Regions from separate parts of the Brevibacillus sp. BC25 genome, predicted to be linked through region 2. Evidence: riboswitches for the same ligand, from Rfam matches in the RefSeq annotation. Region 2 holds a riboswitch; each other region holds the start of a gene.
What was found. Region 2 has a riboswitch for cyclic di-GMP ahead of PMI05_RS14675 (aldehyde dehydrogenase family protein). Riboswitches for the same ligand answer to the same signal wherever they lie in the genome.
Positions count from the first base shown of each region.

Region 1 (3,279 bases), on a different contig from region 2:
GTCGTACATCGGATAGATGCACCATTTGTCGCCCGTGTTGTGATGCGTTGCATGGGAGATTCGATACAGAACCGGATCACGCATGTTGAAGTTCTGAGAAGCCATATCGATTTTCGCACGCAGCACCTTTTCTCCGTCCTTGAATTCCCCTTGGCGCATCCGTGCAAACAGGTCCAGGTTTTCCTCCACAGATCGGTTACGGAACGGACTATCTGTGCCTGGCTCTGTCCATGTTCCACGCATTTTACGCATGTCTTCAGGAGACAGATCATCTACGTAAGCCAAACCTTTTTTAATCAACAGCACCGCACGGTTGTACATCTCTTCAAAGTAATCAGATGCAAAAAACAGCCCGTCCCATTCGAAACCCAGCCATTGAACGTCCCTTTTGATGGCCTCTACGTATTCGATGTCTTCCTTTACCGGATTGGTATCGTCAAATCGAAGGTTGGCCTTGCCGGAAAATTCACGTGCCAACTCAAAGTTGAGGCAGATTGCTTTTGCATGTCCAATATGAAGATACCCGTTCGGTTCTGGGGGAAAGCGGGTAATGATTTCCTTTACTTTGCCCTCTTGCAAGTCATCAATCATGATATTGCGGATAAAATTGGATGCCGCTACCTTGTTTTCCAATGAAATCAACCTTTCACTTCACCTTTACATTCCATAATACTGATTCTCTACCCAGAGTTCAACAAAATCGGGTCGTTGACCGACCCGCTCACGTCTTCCATTGCTGCCTCGTTTGCCATTGTGACCTGCAATACAGATGAATGACAGAATCAATGGCTAAGCGCTGCTCCGTGATCCCACGAATCGTTTCGAGATGCTTCGGGGAAATCAGATGCAGCAAAGGCTGTTCAACATGATTGAAACGTTGGAATGCTTCCGCAGCAATCCGATCCCACTGCGGGTAATACCGAAGCAAGTCATCGGGCATTACGCGGGAGCGGTCCGTGTCGGACTCTGGCAAACAATCAAAAGGTTCATCCAGATTCAACGTCCCATAATCATCAGTCAACTCTTCACCCGGCAATACATCCCGTGCAGCCAATTCCAGGTCATACATGGTCGGCACACAATTCGCATGAAAGCTGTGGTTCACGTACCTTGCCTTATCCCAACAAAGAATGTACTTTCCGAACTGGTTCTTAAACGAATATTTTTGTACGTCCTGTTTTCGTAATGAGTCAAGTCTTTCCACAAATACAGGGTCCAATACCTGGTCCAAATTATCCTGTGCCCATACAATCGTTCCTTTTGGGATAAACCTTGTCGCAAACACACCGTACCCGATCTCATCGTTGATATAGCGCAATTCTGTATCGGGATGCATCATGGTCTTTGTTTCACTCCTTGGCGAATGTGCCTTTTTATCATCATAAGCAGTTCAGCCCCAGGAGGTGTGTGAATGTCTGCGAAAAACAACCTTCCCCATAACATTTCTCACTATTTTTCTGGATTAAAATATTTTTTCTTATTTACCACAAATGGTAAATAGTCTATATTATTGGCAAACGGAGTTTTAGGAACATTTTCCCACAACGATCGAATCAGTATCTGTGTCAATTTTCTACTTCATCCATTGATATCGAAACGGCATACCCGGGGAAATCCGGCGACGCAAAGCTACAGGGGCTACCTCCGCAACAGCGGACACGCTTGCCAGCTACCGAAGTATTGATGTAGGACGAGACCAATGATCCTATATCATTGGTCTTTTTTCGCGCTCATAATGTCTATTTTTGTCTATTTTTGTATGTTTGTGTACTTTTAGTTTTTAAAGGAGGTGAGGCAACAGCGGATAGCCGGTTTAATGAATCATTATTCTGTTCATCATGAAGGAGGTTTCATAGGAATGTCATTCTGGAAGAAACTCTCGACCGTCGCGCTGACTGCTGTCATCGGGCTATCAACATTCTCTGGGGCACAAGCTGCTAACCGTCCAACATCGATGTCACCGAACGCAATGGTGACAACTCCTCACTATCTGGCTACGGCTGCGGCCCTGAAGACATTGGAAGACGGTGGAAATGCAGTAGATGCTGCTATTACAGCCGCTTCCACATTAGCTGTCGTCTATCCTCATTACACAACCATTGGTGGAGATAACTTCTGGCTCATCTACAATGCCAAAACAAAAGAGCTGAAGGCGCTGAACGGCAGTGGTCGCGCAGGCGAAAAGGCAACCATCGACTATTACAAAAACAAAGGCTACGAAAAAATCCCGTCCCGCGGTTATGAATCGGCAAACACTGTCCCTGGTGTCGTCTCCGGCTGGTGGGAGGCGTATAACTACGCCCATAAAAGCATGGGCAACAGTAAGCTTCAATGGAACAGACTGCTTGAGCCTGCCATTGGATACGCCCAGAACGGATATCCAGTCTCCCCCAACCAAGTATATTGGACGAAATACGCCACAGATCCAACTGACAATGACTTGAAGAATCTTCAACGTTTTGATGGTTTCCGCAAAACATTCCTGAAGCCAAACGGCGATCCCTATGCAGCAGGCGAAATTCTCAAACAAAAGGATCTTGCCAATACTTTGCGAATCATAGCAAAAAAAGGTGCTGACGGTTTTTATAAAGGAGAAGTTGCTAAAAAAATCGTAGCAGACATGCAAGCCAACGGCGGATTGCTCACGTTGAAAGATTTTGAGAAGCACACCTCCACTTGGGCAGATCCAATTTCGGTAGACTACCGCGGTTATAAAGCGTACAACGTTCCGCCTAACTCCCAAGGCATGGCTTCGCTCTCTATTCTTAATGTTTTGAACAATTTTGACCTCAAGAGCATGGGTGAAGGAACACCCGATTACTATCACACGATTGTGGAAGCCACGAAACAGTCTTTTGCTGACCGCGACAAATGGCTGACTGACCCTGCCTTTGTGGATATCCCTGTGGATGAGCTGTTGTCCAAGCAGCACGGGAAAGATTTAGCAGCGCGCATTGATATGAAGCAGGCAGCTAAATCCGTAGAACCGCTTGATCCAAAAGGCGATACAACCTGGTTCGGGATCGTCGACAAAGATGGAAATGCAGTGTCCATCATTCAGAGTCACTATTTTGACTGGGGTTCCGGCATCGTAGCGAAAGATACGGGCATCCTTTTGCAAAACCGTGGAAGCTATTTCTCTTTGGATCCCAAACACATCAATCACTTGGAACCAGGAAAACGCACCTTCCACACAATTAACCCAGCTATGCTCTTTAAAGGGGACAAGCCTTATCTTCTCTACGGAACACAAGGGGGAGAAGGACAACCGCAAACGCA
Region 1 is NZ_AKIX01000033.1:7,654-10,932, reverse strand. Features, by position in the region: gene PMI05_RS09815 (glutamine--tRNA ligase/YqeY domain fusion protein) at 1-642, opposite strand, end outside; gene PMI05_RS09810 (SET domain-containing protein) at 722-1,339, opposite strand; cyclic di-GMP riboswitch class I at 1,589-1,677, shown strand; gene ggt (gamma-glutamyltransferase) at 1,859-3,279, shown strand, end outside.
Region 1: linked by a shared signal. The riboswitch ahead of ggt (gamma-glutamyltransferase) and the one ahead of PMI05_RS14675 (aldehyde dehydrogenase family protein) in region 2 are both predicted to bind cyclic di-GMP.

Region 2 (3,279 bases):
CCTTTTATCTGCTCGGACTTACCTTTGCCTTTTCTCGCCACCAAAAGGCAGGGAAGATCAATCACCAAATCATCATCTATGTATGGTTGGGTGCGATCTTGTTTCACTTGTTCCTGCTCATCAGCAATTTGTCCAATCAGCATGTGTACAAAGCAGGGATCATTCTATTTTTAGGACCATTGTTTTTAACTGTCTACCATTTTATCACGTACTTGGCAGCTTTGCGCGAGGAGCGTGAGGAGCAGGAGGCAGCTACGACAGCTACGCTTGAGCGTACGGCCTACCAGATGATTCTGGAGGGTGGGCGTGTATACAGCGAGATCAGTCGCCTGAAAACAGAATATCCAGAAGTGGAGCAAATGCTTCGTGCCAACGATTTTCACGATAAACTGGAGCGCTATGCTTTGGAAATGCAGCAGTATTTGCAGGCGAAGCATTTTGAGCGTAAAGACGTGGAGCTCTTGGAGGGTCACTATTATTTCTTGGAAAACTTGCTGAGCTTGGCGAAACAACATCCGGGAATAATCGAGTCCCGCGTATATAGCCGCCGAGGTGACAATTGATGGGTACAAAGGAGAGAGAAGCGGATGTTTTGGAAAAAAGACAAAGGCCTAGCAGAAAAAGAGACAGCAGCGACGACAGTGGCAACTCCCACAACCACAATGGCAGGCCACCAAGACGCTTGGAAACATGAGCTTCGCGGTATTTACGAACAGATGGGTGCGATTCTCACTTCGAACCAAGCGATGAACGCCGAATCCGAGCAAACGGTGCGATTGGTGACGAGGATGAAGCGTGTCGTAGATAATATCCAGGTCATTAACGAGCGGGATGATGAATCTGCGAGCCAACTGTCGGATCGAGGAGAGCGCTTGACGGACATCTGTAAACAATCGGTAGCGCGTGCAGATGAAGGTAAGAAAGCAATGACGGACGTTGTGGAAGTCATGAGCCTGCTGGACAAAGAATCGGTTCATACGTCCAAGTCCATGAGCCGCTTGGAAGAGCGCTCTTCGGAAATTACGAGTATCGTTAAGGTGATCAGTGACATTGCGAATCAGACCAACCTTCTCGCCCTGAATGCAGCGATAGAAGCGGCACGTGCGGGTGAACAAGGCAGAGGCTTTGCTGTCGTAGCGGATGAGGTACGGAAGCTGGCCGAGATGACAGCGAATTCGACCAAGACCATTGCAGAACTGATTGGCAAGATTCAGGAAGAAACAAAAGAAGCATTGTCCAACAGTGAAAAAAGCAGCAGTGCGATCAAAGGCGGGCTTTCCATCAGCAAGGATGCTGCACAGAAGACAGATCAGATCGTGAACGCTTTCCAGGCACTGAACGTCGAAGTGTCAGGTGTGATGGAAATCATCGCGCACCAAAAGCGATTTGCTGACGATGTGTCCCAGCAGGTAAGTGATGCGAAGGGCTTGCTGGAAGAACTGAATGAAGGCTTGGCCAAGCACGTGAGGGACGCCAACGCAGTAGAGCAAAAGCTCGCGATGAGTGTAAAGGATGTCAAATCGTTATTGTGAGTATGAGCAGGAAGAATCAGGAGTCCGTATCCAAGCGATGCGGACTTTTTGGTATTTATTCACTTCCTTTCACGAAATATTTACATGTTTTCGTTTGACTATTCGAAATGGAGTACTATAATCAAAGTAGGATTCTCCATATCTTTCCTTTTTTCGACAAAATCTTATCAGCATTCGCTATGAATGGGCAAACCCACTGAAAATTGGGGACGCAAAGCCACGGGCCTAATGTACACGCTACGATGGCAGCCGGGTTGCCGACTAGCAGTGTATTTTGCTGTTTTAGTTTTACGGCTCCTTTCATGCGAAGGGGGCCTATTTACTTTACAAAAGGGAGAGGTTAAAGCATGTCAATCCTTCAAACACTGGACAAGCAGTACATCAATGGGGAGTGGCGCGACGGACTTGGCGCGAAGACATTGCAAGATATCAACCCTTACAACGGGGAAGTCATCGCAGAATTCAAAATGGCAAATTTGGAGGATATCGACGCGGCTTACAAGGCGGCAGCCGACGCGAAAAAAGAGTGGGATGAAGTGAATGCTTATACCAAATCCCGAATGTTGGAGCGTGCTGTTCACTATATCGAAGAGAATGAAGAAGAAATCATTCAGATCATCATTCGTGAATTGGGTGGAACCCGACTGAAGGCATTTTTTGAGATCGGGCTTGTGAAGGATATTATTCGCGAGGCGGCTACGTTCCCGGTACGCATGGAAGGAAAAATTCTGCCTTCTCCCGTAGACGGAAAAGAAAATCGCTTGTATCGGATTCCCGTAGGAGTTGTCGGTGTCATTAGTCCGTTCAACTTCCCGTTCTATCTGTCGATGAAGTCCGTAGCTCCAGCTCTTGGTGCGGGCAACGGTGTCGTCCTAAAACCGCATGAGCACACGCCAATCACGGGTGGCACTCTCATCGCGAAAATTTTTGAAGAAGTAGGTTTGCCCAAAGGCTTGATCAACGTTGTTGTGACGGATATTGCTGAAATTGGCGATGGTTTTGTCTCCCATCCGATTCCGCGCATCCTTTCGTTTACAGGCTCTAGCCAAGTAGGAAGCCATATCGCGCAAGTGGCAGCGAAGCATTTCAAAAAGGCGATTTTGGAGCTGGGCGGCAATAGTGCACTGATTGTTTTGGAGGATGCGGATCTACAGTATGCCGTCAATGCAGCGGTATTCAGCCGCTTTACCCACCAAGGTCAGATTTGCATGTCGGCTAACCGGGTTCTGGTTCACCAAGATGTATACGATAAATTCCTCGATCTGTATGTGGAAAAAGTATCTGGACTCAAGGTTGGCGACCCAAATGATCCTGACACAGTAATCGGTCCGTTGATCAATCAACGGCAAGTCACCAACCTGATGGCAACGATCGATGAGGCGATACGCGAAGGGGCCGTTCCTGCACTGAAAGGGGAAGTAAAAGGCAACGTGGTCGAGCCGATCGTATTGACAGGAGTGACCACAGACATGTCGATTGCATCCAAAGAGCTGTTTGGTCCGGCTGTTTGCATTATGTCGTTTGCTTCCGAGGAAGAAGCAATTCGCATGGCGAACGAGACACCATTTGGATTGTCCGGGGCGATTCATACCCGCGATCTGGAGAGAGGTGCACAGATGGCCAAGCGCATCGAGACCGGCATGATTCATATCAACGATGGAACGATCAATGACGAACCAATTGTGGCGTTCGGCGGTGAAAAGCATTCCGGATTGGGACGCTTGAATGGTCAATGGAGCCTAGAAGA
Region 2 is NZ_AKIX01000050.1:28,244-31,522, forward strand. Features, by position in the region: gene PMI05_RS14665 (hypothetical protein) at 1-563, shown strand, start outside; gene PMI05_RS14670 (methyl-accepting chemotaxis protein) at 588-1,532, shown strand; cyclic di-GMP riboswitch class I at 1,709-1,794, shown strand; gene PMI05_RS14675 (aldehyde dehydrogenase family protein) at 1,880-3,279, shown strand, end outside.

Region 3 (3,279 bases), on a different contig from region 2:
CTCGGCCGTGTTCGCCTGCGCGAGACGCTTCAATCGTGGCATTGAGTGCCAACAGATTGGTTTGTGCAGAAATCTCGGAAATGGTTTGAATGATTTTCCCAATTGATTCGGTTTCTTTATTGAGCTCTTGAATCAGCTGGTTCGTACCTTGGATGTCCGTGATGAATCGTTCAAAGTCATTGCCGATGTTGCCAATGCGTTTGCCGCTCTCGCTAGTGGCTTCTTTGGTCGATTCTACGTACTCATGCATCTCTGTAACAGAGCGAGTCATATCCTCAACTTGCAGATTCGTCGAGCTCATTTCCCGACGCAGCTCGTCCGTATTGCTGGTCTGGACCGTAAAGGACTCCATAATGTCTTGCAGGGAAGCGACGGTTTCGACTGCCCGAACATTCACACCGTCCGTCACCTGGTTCAAATTCTCTTGATAGTCTTGCATAGAGGTGAGTGATTCATTGATCTGATCCAGAACACGTTGCAACGATTCCTTCGAGGCAATCGCTTCTTGCTTTTGTTGCTCACTTTCCTCTTGCAGCTTGTTATTGAATACAGCATGCATCATGCTCGTGACAGAGACGAAGCAGAAGGTAAGCAGGAAGTACATCAGATCAATATTGTTAGTCGAATGGAAAATCGTTTCTCTCTGTGTCAGGAAGTAGTAAGAGACAATACCCAATGTCGATACAATCGTCAAAATATTGATGAGTCGGTCTTGATAAATCCCCATGACTGCTACAAAGAACATAATGGTCATGATATTGATCATATGCGGGTCCAGTCCAACTACGATGAACATGAAGATCCCGATTACGGCGAGGTTGAAAAACTTCATGAAGGGCGCTGCTTTTTCACGGAAACTCGGGCGATTGGAGATGTAAGTAAAAGGTGCCAGCACGCCATACAAAATACCCAGTATCGTGAAAACGAATGTGTACGATACGCCTAGAAAGAGGTTTAAGACCTGAACAATCGTAATAATACTTGCGAATACGATTACGACCCAATTGTTTCTTCTTCTCAATAAATCAATGTTATCGATGTTATCCATGTTACCCACCTACCTCGACTTTTACTTGGTTGGATGACGACGAATTGTACCAGGAATATTTCGGATCGTGCTTATTGTCATAGACATCTTTTAGATGGAAGAGGGTCGGAATGGCATCGGCCCCTTTGTAAAAGACGATATCTTTGGTCTGAGTCGCTTTTACTTGATACTTCTTGTTAATGAACGAAAAAAAAGTCGGATCTGCTACCCCAATTGCGTGGGTATAACCATTCTTTTCAGCGTAATCTATCATCAAGCAAATTCCCTTTTGCCCTAGTTGTCCGCGGTATTTCGGCAAAACAGCGAGACTGTCTACCTCCATTACTTTCATATCTTCTGTAACAACATCCTGAAAAAGTGATTTCATATAAGCACTTGATTTGGAAAAGGGCGTCATTTCAAATGTTCCACCTGCTTCACCATCTTCGGCAATTAAGAGGAACTGAGCCGAGCCTTCTTTCGCGTACTCCATCTCGAAGCCCATGCTTGTCCATACTGTTTCTTTGATTTCATGAAATTTTGCTAACTCTTGTACGGTTTCTACTTGTTTGTACATAACTCGTCCACTCCATCATTTTCTCTGATTGAACCATGTTGTGTATGTTTGACGTCTCAAAAGTTATGTTTTTCCATCCGTTACGAAAATGAAAGTGCTTTCATCCTCCTTTCAAAAATGTAAACACAAAAAAAGGCCGTTCCATCGAAATGGAACAACCGAAGCTACCAACATCGAAAAAATAGTCTCAAGATGATGGCAACCCGGCTATCATGGTCAAAGACTGTAGACCCGTGGTTTTGCGTCGCCACCTTTCGATGACTTTGCCTTTTGCATTCTTTAGCAAAATTTGTAAAAACGTGTCGAATTTTGCTAGAGATAATCATGCAAAATATAAGCCAAAAGATATAACTTTGTCAAGTTTTGGTAGGGAAAAGAAACTAATTGTTCATAAAGCATAGACGTACAAAAAACCAGTTATGGTATCAACTGGTTCTTCGTTATATAGGCGTTAGGTTAGGGTACGCAGAATGTCTAAAACTTCGGTTGGCTCCATTCGCTTTTTGTAATCTGGATCTAAGCATGCTAACCGGATTACGCCCTGGTTGTCGAGGATATAAGTAGCAGGAATGGGGAGCGTCCAAAAATCGTCACTATTAAAATGCTTGAGATCAATATCCAATGATCGGTAGGTATCCTGTAAATAATCAGGCAGTCTGAATCTGAGTTTATATTTTTCTGCTATCTGGTTGTTGGTATCGCATAACACGGGAAAGCTCAGTCCGGTTTTCTCTTGCATAGTAAGAGAGTGTGCAGGAGATTGTGGACTAATGGCAAACAATTGGGCACCCAGAGAGGTTATCTTATCGATCTGTTTTTGGTATGCTTGCAGCTCCAAATTGCAGTAGGGGCACCATGATCCACGGAAAAACGTGAGGACGATGGGACCTTTTACGATTTCTTCCGACAAGGTAATGGTCTTGCCAGTGTGATCGTTCAATGTGAAATCAGGCGCAAACGAACCAATCGGCAAGCCCTTTGCGTGTCCAGAGGTCCTTAGCTCCTCGATTGATCTTGTAAATGAATCTGTTACTTCACGAGTGAGGAAGTCTGCTATTTGAATGGTTGTATAATCTAGCTCTTCGCGCAGGCTCTGGAAATGTGGTTTATCCATATGTCGTTCCCCTCTTTTTCGAAAGAATAGTAGAAGCTATAGCTTTACGATATCTTTCTTTTGGAGGGAAAGATGTAAACTGGATTACATCTTCTTTAAAATGTTGTCCCGATGAATGGAAATGGTTTTAAAGCCTGTTTGAATCAGTTCTTCTCTTGCTAAAGCACGTAATGCTACCGTCACAGCTTCCCTGGATGCCCCGACAAAATGGGCGAGCTCTTGATGGGAAAGAGGTAACTCAATTTGTTGAAACGCAGAACTGTTAGGATTGCCAAATTGGTCGGCAAGCCTTACTAACGTGGAAATAATGCGATCTTGTAAAGGGAGAAGGGCAAGATTTTCGGCTGCTTGGCTGATCGAAACCATTCTATCGCTAATGAGCTTCATGATCTTCATCATCAGTTGCGGATGTTCGATTATGTAGCTCTCAAATTTTGCTTTGCTCATTTTACAAATGAGGCAGTCTTCAATGGTTTCTATATACATCTCCCGTGTACCTAACGAGAGCAGATCCACTTCTCCAAACACATTGCCTTCCCCGAGGATATCAAATGTAAACTG
Region 3 is NZ_AKIX01000095.1:11,968-15,246, reverse strand. Features, by position in the region: gene PMI05_RS22610 (methyl-accepting chemotaxis protein) at 1-1,057, opposite strand, end outside; gene PMI05_RS22605 (GNAT family N-acetyltransferase) at 1,050-1,604, opposite strand; cyclic di-GMP riboswitch class I at 1,799-1,882, opposite strand; gene PMI05_RS22600 (peroxiredoxin-like family protein) at 2,056-2,718, opposite strand; gene PMI05_RS22595 (Crp/Fnr family transcriptional regulator) at 2,803-3,279, opposite strand, start outside.
Region 3: linked by a shared signal. The riboswitch ahead of PMI05_RS22605 (GNAT family N-acetyltransferase) and the one ahead of PMI05_RS14675 (aldehyde dehydrogenase family protein) in region 2 are both predicted to bind cyclic di-GMP.